DNA from 2 places in the Alicyclobacillus fodiniaquatilis genome. Region 1 is predicted to be linked to the other one. Evidence: a T-box and tRNA genes for the amino acid it is inferred to sense, from the RefSeq annotation. Region 1 holds a T-box; the other holds one or more tRNA genes.
The links. A T-box is a leader RNA that pairs with one kind of tRNA and senses whether it is charged. The one in region 1 lies ahead of alaS (alanine--tRNA ligase), so its partner is inferred to be a tRNA-Ala.

Region 1 (4,503 bases):
GCCATTCCAGGTGCCCAGCCACTCACTGACGCTGAAACGTAAAATCGCACCGAAAAAACCGCCAATGGCAACGGCTACATACGGCATAAACGCGTTCACCTCCATGTGGTGGGTGTTCGGGGACAAGCATGTCATTTTCAGTATAGGGAATCTGCGTTTTGTGCGCAAATATACGGCTTGGACAAATGATGCAATGGACAACTGCATATACTGTGAATGTTTTTGAAATCAGCATGTTTGTCCTCGTTATGCAACCTGGTTCCTGGAGGTGGTGCGCCATGTGGCCGTCGAGCCGTTATCTCCGGGCGACGCTGTCCGTTTTATTGACGCTCGTTTGCGTGTATTTGATCGGTCAATTACGCGGTTTTTTCGACGATATCTGGTCTGTCTTAAGCGCGGTGATCTATCCGTTTATCGCGGCTCTAATTATCAGCTATGTATTGCAACCCGTCGTCGAGTTGCTTGTCCGCCGCAGGTTGCCGAGAAGCGCAGCCATTCTGCTCATTTACTTCACCTTTGTCTTGATCATCGTGATTGCTGTGTTAAACGCCGTCCCCATCGTCACACGGCAAGTGACACAATTGACGCAAAATATGCCGTATTTGATCGCGCAGGTGAACCATTGGATCGAAATGGTCAACAGTCGCAAGCAATATTTGCCTGATGCGGTTCGGCTCGGCGTGGAGCATGCTTTGAATGAATCAGAGCAGAAACTGACTGGTTCTTTCTCCAATGTCTTCACTTTTATCACCAACGCGGTCAATGTGATTTTCATCGCGTGTGTCGTTCCCTTTCTGGTGTTTTACATGTTGAAGGACGCGAAGGCCATTGGCCGCACCGTGATTCAACTGACGCCATCCAGGCGAAGGCATCAGGTTCGGGCGCTGTTGATCAGCGTGGACAGGACGCTTGGCAGCTATATTCGTGGTCAGTTTTTGGTGATGTTGGCCATTGGTATTCTCGCGTTTGTGGGGTACTTGATTGTCGGTATGCCCTATTCGCTGCTGTTGGCGCTTTTTCTGGCCATTGCCGATATTGTGCCATATCTAGGGCCGTTTATCGGTGCGGCGCCAGCCGTTTTACTGGCGTTCTCGGTCAGTCCGGTCATGGTGATCAAAGTGTTGATTGTCAATGTGATTGTGCAACAGTGTGAAGGGAATTTGATCTCGCCGCAGATTATGGGGCGCACGCTGAAACTGCATCCGATGGCCATCGTGGCCGCTTTGTTGATTGGCGGCGAATTGGGCGGATTGCTGGGGTTGATTGTGGCTGTGCCGCTTTTGGCTGTCATCAAAGTGGTGTGGATGAACCTGTACGGGGAGCGGTATCGGAAGAAGACGTAAATCGCCATTTGACAGCGATTGTCGTCCTCGTTACAATCGAAACACAAGAAAAACGATGCGGAAGCCGAGTACATTGATGTCCTTTGCACAGAGAGGGAGCCCAAGGCTGTGAGGTTCTCCAAAGGTTCGATGGAAGCTACTTCTAAGTGCGTGTACAAACCCATGCCGGGATTCGCCCGTTAGCGCGAGGAGAGGGACAGTGCATTTGTCATGCACTGTAACCAGGGTGGTACCGCGAGAAAAGCTCTCGTCCCTGTTGGGATGAGGGCTTTTCTGTGTCTTGAGGCGCATCGTCATTGAGGAGGACATGTGAGATGAAGAAGTTGTCGGGGCAGGCGCTTCGCCGTGCATACAAGCAGTTTTTTGCGGACCGCGGACACAGTATTTTCCCGAGCGCGAGCTTGGTGCCGCACGATGATCCCACTCTGTTGTGGATCAACGCGGGCATGACACCGCTGAAATCGTATTTTGACGGCCGAGAGATTCCGGAGAATCCGCGGATTGTCAGTTCGCAGAAGTGTATTCGCACCAACGATATCGAAAACGTGGGCCATACGGCGCGACATCAAACGTTTTTTGAAATGCTGGGGAATTTCTCTTTCGGCGATTACTTTAAACAAGAGGCCATCACTTGGGCATGGACCTTTTTGACGGATGTTTTGGAGATGGATCCGAGTCGTCTTTCGGTGACGATTTATGAAGATGACGATGAGGCGTTTCAGATTTGGCACGAGCAGGTCGGCTTGCCGGAAAACCGGATTTATCGCGGGAAAGAGGATAATTTCTGGGAAATCGGCCTTGGCCCTTGCGGCCCTGATTCCGAGATTTTCTACGATAGAGGCGAAGTGTTCGGGTGCCATCAGGCAGATTGTCAACCAGGATGCGATTGTGATCGATATCTGGAAATTTGGAATTTGGTTTTCACGCAATTTAACAAGGAGGCAAATGGGGAATATACGCCTTTGCCGAAGAAGAACATCGACACAGGCTGTGGTTTGGAACGCCTGGCGTCGGTTCTGCAAGATGTGCCGAACAATTTTGAGACAGACTTGTTTTTCCCCATCATCCAGGCGACAGGGGATATCGCTGGGCGGGCGTACGGGGACGATCCGGCCGCTGACATCCACTTTAAGATTGTGGCGGATCACCTGCGCACGGTGGCGTTTGCCATCAGTGACGGCGTTTTGCCGGGCAACGAAGGCAGAAGCTATATCATCCGCCGCCTGTTGCGGCGTGCGGTGCGCAGCGGCCGTCGGTTGGGCATTGAAGCGCCGTTCATGTATCGCTTGGTCGCCGTTGTGGACGACATCATGGGGGCGGACTATCCGGAGTTGCACGAAAAGCGGAGTTTGATTGAGCGAGTCGTCAAAACCGAGGAAGAACGTTTCCACGAGACATTGAGCGAAGGGGAAGCACTTCTGTTTGACTGGATGGAAGGGCTGAAGCAACAGGGTAGTCAGGTCATTGGCGGGGCGGACGCTTTCCGCTTGTATGACACGTATGGCTTTCCCATCGATTTGACGATTGAAATTGCGTCGGAATCCGGGTTTACGGTGGATAGAGACGGTTTTGATGCGGAACTCGCGAACCAGCGCGCACGCGCACGCGCGGCGCGGCAGGCAAACGAAGGGATGAGCAGCCAGCGCGGCGTGTTGGAGACGTTCACCGAGGCGTCTACGTTCGTTGGGTATGACCAGTTTACCGTCGACGCGCGCGTCATTGGTCTGGTGCAGGACGGCAAGTGGATTGAGGTGGCCGACACGGGCGCAGAGGTGCAATTGTTGCTCGATGTGACGCCATTTTACGCCGAAAGCGGCGGACAGGTCGCCGACAAAGGCGAAATCGTCGGGGAACTTGGCCGGGCTGAGATCATCGACGTGAAGAAAGCGCCCCATGGTCAGCATCTGCACACCATTCGGGTCGTCAGCGGCAAGATTGTGCAGGATGAAGCAGTTCGGGCGCATGTGGATACCACACTGCGTAGGGACACGGTCAAAAATCACACGGCGACGCATCTTTTGCACAAGGCGTTGCGCGAAGTATTGGGCACACATGTGGCGCAGGCTGGATCTTTAGTTGAGCCCACACGGCTGCGCTTTGACTTTTCGCACTTTGGTCCATTGACGGACGAAGAACTCCGTGCAGTGGAAGCGAAGGTCAATCACGCCATCTGGCAAGATTACACGGTGCGCATTGAAGAGATGGACATCGACGCGGCCAAGGCGATGGGCGCCATGGCGCTGTTTGGCGAAAAGTACGGTCAGCGCGTGCGCGTCGTGCAGGCTGGGGATTACAGTGTCGAACTGTGCGGCGGTTGTCACGTGGCCCGGACAGGGTTGATTGGTCAATTCCTGATTTTGTCGGAGACGGGCATTGGCTCAGGGATCCGGCGGATTGAGGCGGTTACCGGCCAACACGCGTACGACGTAGTGCAGACGAGACAGGAGACCATACGCACCGCTGCGACGCTGCTGAAGACCAATGAGACCAGCGTGATCGACCGGTTGAATCGCACATTGGATGAAGTGCGTCAGTTGGAGCGCGAGTTGGAGTCGGCGAAAGCGCGGCTGAATCACACACGCGTCGATGAACTGAAAAACAGTGAAGAACAACTGGCGGGTGTGCCGGTGACGCGCGCGGCATTGACCGACATCGACATGGACGGCTTGCGGCAATTGGCTGACGAATTGCGCAAAGACAAGCAGACATACATTGTTGTCCTGGGATCAGTGCACAATGATAAAGTGCAATTTGTGGCTGCCGTATCAAAAGATCTCCAATCGCAAGGATTTCACGCTGGCCAAATCGTCAAAGCCGTGGCGCAAGTAGCGGGCGGCGGCGGTGGTGGTCGGCCTGATATGGCGCAGGCGGGGGCGAAAGATCCGAGCCAATTGCAGGCGGCCATCGAAAAAGTTGCGGAGATTGTCGCGAACTGCGCAGGAAAAACGGCTCTTTAAGCAGAAATAACGGATGATGGGACTAACGCGTCGGTAGGCGCACAAGTGAGGTGGCGGACTTTGACCGGCCGCGAGTTTGATCAGACCATGCGGTTTGCAACAAAATCAGAAAACACTGAAGCGCGCCATGCATTTCAAGTGGCATATCGCGCGCTTAAAGAAAAAGGCTACAATCCGATTTATCAGCTTGCTGGTTATCTGAT
Region 2 (4,503 bases), on a different contig from region 1:
TTGACTGGTTAGCACATCTTGGGGGAATGCTCACGGGTATCTTGCTTACAATAGGTTATGTCAAGGCGTTACGTAAACCTTTGTTGTGGCGCGCGTCTGCTTTTGTTTTGTGTACCTTGACTGCAGTTTGTCTGTTATTCACATTGTTTATGCCGATTCCTGGCATTTAGAAGCGTTATGATTTATATGTTGCAAATTGTCGTCTCACGTCTTATACTACTGTTCGTAATGTTTGCTTGAAGGGTTGGAAATCACGGGATACGGCCTTACACTTAAAGGGTTAGGACCTCTACGGACTAACTTTCCCCCGTGGTGTAGGGGCGGTTCCACATGCCGGGTAAACGGCATGGCCGAATTGGCTCAAAGGGGGATTTTCTTATGGATACGATGGGTCGTCATGTGATTGCAGAGCTTTGGGGTTGTAGCGCAGAGAAGTTAAATGATGTACAAGGTATTGAACGTACGATGGTCAATGCAGCATTGGAAGCTGGTGCGGAGGTGCGGGAAGTCGCTTTCCACAAGTTTGCACCACAAGGTGTGAGCGGTGTGGTTATCATTTCCGAATCACATCTAACCATTCACAGTTTCCCAGAACACGGTTACGCCAGCATCGACGTATACACGTGTGGGGAGCGAATTGATCCGAATGTGGCATGCGATTATATTACGAAACAATTGGGCGCACAGCGTCTTGAATCGATAGAAGTGCCACGCGGTGTCGGTCCCATTCAAGTTCAAGATGTCAAAGTGCGAGCATTCTGAGGTCAACACTGCGTGGGATACCACAAAACAGCAGCAACCAATGGGTTGCTGCTGTTTTGTATTTTCTGATTCGTTACTCTGCGTCGTTTCCCGCAGGGTTTTGATTTGCAAAAACGCGCTCATGATGTGTTGGGACACGCTTGTCCAAGAGGATACGTCCATTGCCAGCATCGACGATGACTAAATATTTATCTTCGTCATCGCGGACGATGGACATGTAGACCAGGCTTGTCCGAATGTTGCGCAGTTGCAATTCTTCGACGGTCATGCCAGGGTGTTCGGCGAGGATCGCTTTTTTTGCATCCTTTTCGGAACACTTTGCGTACTTCTGAAGTTTTTCAGTGTACGCTGCATGGCTCGCGTTGTATGCCTCGCGCAACGTGTCGCGCGTAACTTGGACGCTGGAGCGCACATCCCATTGCTCTGTGCCTTCGCTGTCTGTATTTTGGACATTTGCTGTGACGGGGTGCAGGTTTGCGTGCGTGGCTGAGGTTTGTGGACGTTGAAGTCCATCATTGGCAAATACCGTCCCTGTTGTACATGCTAGACTGCTGAATAGCGAAAGACTAACCAGCCATTTTTTCATTGATATCCTCCTCAATGCGCCGTTATCTATAACTTCTCCATACATTCCATAATTATGTATTTTGTGTTTGCAAAAATCTTTTTTGCTTGTGTTTTAAATTGCAAACATCATCTTGCGATATGGCGTTGATTCCTGTAGAATAAAATACGTTCTTGTGACCGTAGCTCAAGTAGAGAGTACGTTGACTGAATGTGTTGCCTTGGAAAAGAGAATTTTAAGCTTGATAGATGAGGGGAATTAGCTCAGCTGGGAGAGCGTTGCACTGGCAGTGCAAAGGTCGTGGGTTCGAGTCCCATATTCTCCACCAAATTAATGAGGGCCTTTGGACACGGAGGGGTGTCTGAGGGTTCTCTTTTTAGTTTGCGATGGATTTGTAGAGCGTTCGCAACAGTGTTTTACCGGAAGAGACAGTCAGTGCACTTCGCACCATCGGTACGGTATAGTGCATATAGAGGTGAATGAATACCCTGATGGAAGACGCACGCAAGTTGTGGAGTACACAGGCAGAGATCGAGAGAAGGAAAATCCACTTGTCTGATAGTCGATTGCCCATCATGATAGTTTTTTCTGGGCCAAACGGCGCAGGGAAAAGTACTAATTGAAGCAGAAATTCTAGATAGTCTCGACTATGAGAAGTGTAATGCGGCCGATACGAGAAAGAGAACAAATGACACGACAGCAAGAAGGCAGCGGACGTTATTTAGACTTTCCCAACGGTTGATTAACGATTTCCAATTTTGTGGTGGAACATTCGGATTCCATTCGAGTGCCCCGGCGTTAATGGGTACGGTTCCAAACATCGTCACGGCGAGGAACACAAGCAAAGCTACAGCACCCGCCCAACTGAATACACATCCTCTACTCGTGGCATCTACAATGGCTAACGTAACTCCCGATATAATGGCTGGGAGCATAATCACTGGTACTAGGACACGAAGCGTTCGAATTAAAGCCTGTCGGAGCTTAATATGTGAAGGGTCATCTAACACAAGCAGAGTATCTCGCACACCTAATCGGATAACGAACTCTTCACCAGCCAACAAGCCTACAAAGAATAGATTGATAAATGCCAAAATGAACTGAAACATAAGTCCTCCTATTTCGTTCGGAATCCAGAATGAGATACTGTAGCCAAAGCATAATTGATGTTTGTGAACTGAATATGAACAGATTGATCATGATACGAGGGACGTTCCCAGGGTGATTGACTCAAGCTAATCTGTGACATGACGGAACTGAGGAGAGAAAAATCCATAGGAATGATCAATTGGGTAGTGAAACTGACCACGGTGGCAGAGCGTTGCACTGGCAGTGCAAAGGCAGAAAACACATGATCCCCAAACTTGTACATTTCAACCGTTTCTAAATTCGGATCGACAATCCAGTTTCTTTGACTTCGGTCGCCCAATAGCGTTGGAGCTTCACCGTTCTATCCTTTGCAGCAGTTCCCTTCGACAGAATTTCCACCACTAGATCAGGTGCGCAGACACAACCCATATCGTGCAACTTGGACGAATCGCAAATGATGGACAAATCGAGAATCACCCACTCATCCTTACCTTCTATGAGGTATACATCAAACGGTGCAGAAAAGCACTGTTCTGTATGAACATCACCTCTTGAAATATAAAATACTCAACTGAATTCTTCGATCCCTATTGACAAACATACCCTAATTAATTTTATATTGAATATATAAATCGTTCATTTAATATAAAATTCATTCGTGTATATGCTGGTGAAGAGACAAATCGTATGACTTGCGATTCTGTATGCACACGACAGGGGGTGAGAACAAACTGGCTTCGGCCTTTCATTGAGCGTTCTGCATGTTCGTTGTGCGTTTTATGAAACGACAAATGGGAATTTAGAAGAAAAATCATTTTGTTGCTGAGGAATTTGAGAGGGGAATATTCGAGTGAAACAAGTATTGACGGGAATTGCAGCTGCATCGATTGTCATTGGCGCCGCGCTGCCAGTTGCGATGGCAAATTCAACGACCACTTTTACCAAGCCAGCGACACAGTCAGCGCACAAGAAGTTGCCGATTGTGAAAGCAATTGCATTTAGACCTATGGGCGCAACGTCATTGTCAGGATTCAAGGGGCAACCAGTTATGAAGGCAGGGACAGAGACTACACCGACTTGGTCTCAGGTGGAAATTTCTGTAGGTGGACAAGTGTTGAGTTCCCCCCAGGCCTTCCATGAAGATGGTGAAACTTTTTTGCCGATATTTGATATAGACGCAGCACTGCAGAAAATCGGCGATCAAGTCGCATGGAATGGTGAAACAGATACATGGAATCTGCAAGCTTCCAGTACTGTGCTTGAGGCATTGGCACAGACGCCGGGCGGAAGCGTTGGAACTGGGAACACGAGTGTCACAGTCAACGGCAATCTCCTCGCGAAAATCGATACTGTTGACGAGGTTGCGCCGAATACAGGGACAGAAACGGCCTATGCACCGCTAGATTTTATTCAGGCCGCTTTTGAAGAATTAGGTGCAGGGGTATGGGACGGAAATGCTCAACAATTAGATATCAATACGCCTAATTTTATCACCTCGGCCATCGCGACCAATGGCAGCATCATTTTGACATTCGACAATCCGTTTGTCGTGACTCCTGGGACATCTGAGCTTCTTGTCAAGGGGACAACGGGTTCTACCCTGTGGGCTACTGCGTCCCCAGTATCTGTCTCAAACATCCAGCTGAGTTCAGACGGAGAAACGATCACGCTGACAATTCCTAAGAATGTGCCCGGAGCGCCAGCTCCACATTACACTGTGTCATATATGGGTGAGAACCCTGTACCAGTTTTGGATGAGTAATCCGCTTTTAAATGTCCGTTTTCGCATGGGGTAGACAATCAGTAAGGAAAACAAGGGGGGCGTCAGCCCTCCTTTTCATCAATATATCTCGTTTGCACAATTGCATCCTCTTGAAAAATCTCTATATTAGATATAAAGCTTATTCATTGAATACGAATGGTGTGGATATATATGGCAAAGAACAAACGGAGGTATGACAATTCACTGCGACTTCAACAGCAGGAGATGACGAGTACGGCGATTATGGTCGCTTTGAGAGATCTCATTCTGGAAGGCCGCATGCACAATTTCACCATTCAGGAAGTGGCGGATCGGGCGGGTGTGT

Region 2: it encodes a tRNA-Ala, which carries the amino acid that the T-box ahead of alaS (alanine--tRNA ligase) is inferred to sense. The anticodon was not compared.

The regions. Positions count from the first base shown of each region.
Region 1 covers NZ_JBHUCX010000099.1:75,888-80,390, forward strand. The annotation lists gene crcB (fluoride efflux transporter CrcB) at 1-87, opposite strand, end outside; gene ACFSB2_RS24095 (AI-2E family transporter) at 279-1,343, shown strand; T-box leader at 1,390-1,601, shown strand; gene alaS (alanine--tRNA ligase) at 1,658-4,300, shown strand; gene ACFSB2_RS24105 (IreB family regulatory phosphoprotein) at 4,361-4,503, shown strand, end outside.
Region 2 covers NZ_JBHUCX010000018.1:107,623-112,125, forward strand. The annotation lists gene ACFSB2_RS05975 (rhomboid family intramembrane serine protease) at 1-170, shown strand, start outside; gene speD (adenosylmethionine decarboxylase) at 379-762, shown strand; gene ACFSB2_RS05985 (PepSY domain-containing protein) at 836-1,348, opposite strand; tRNA gene ACFSB2_RS05990 (tRNA-Ala) at 1,580-1,655, shown strand; gene ACFSB2_RS05995 (anthrone oxygenase family protein) at 1,975-2,436, opposite strand; gene ACFSB2_RS06000 (Uma2 family endonuclease) at 2,711-2,893, opposite strand; gene ACFSB2_RS06005 (hypothetical protein) at 3,267-4,178, shown strand; gene ACFSB2_RS06010 (TetR/AcrR family transcriptional regulator) at 4,350-4,503, shown strand, end outside.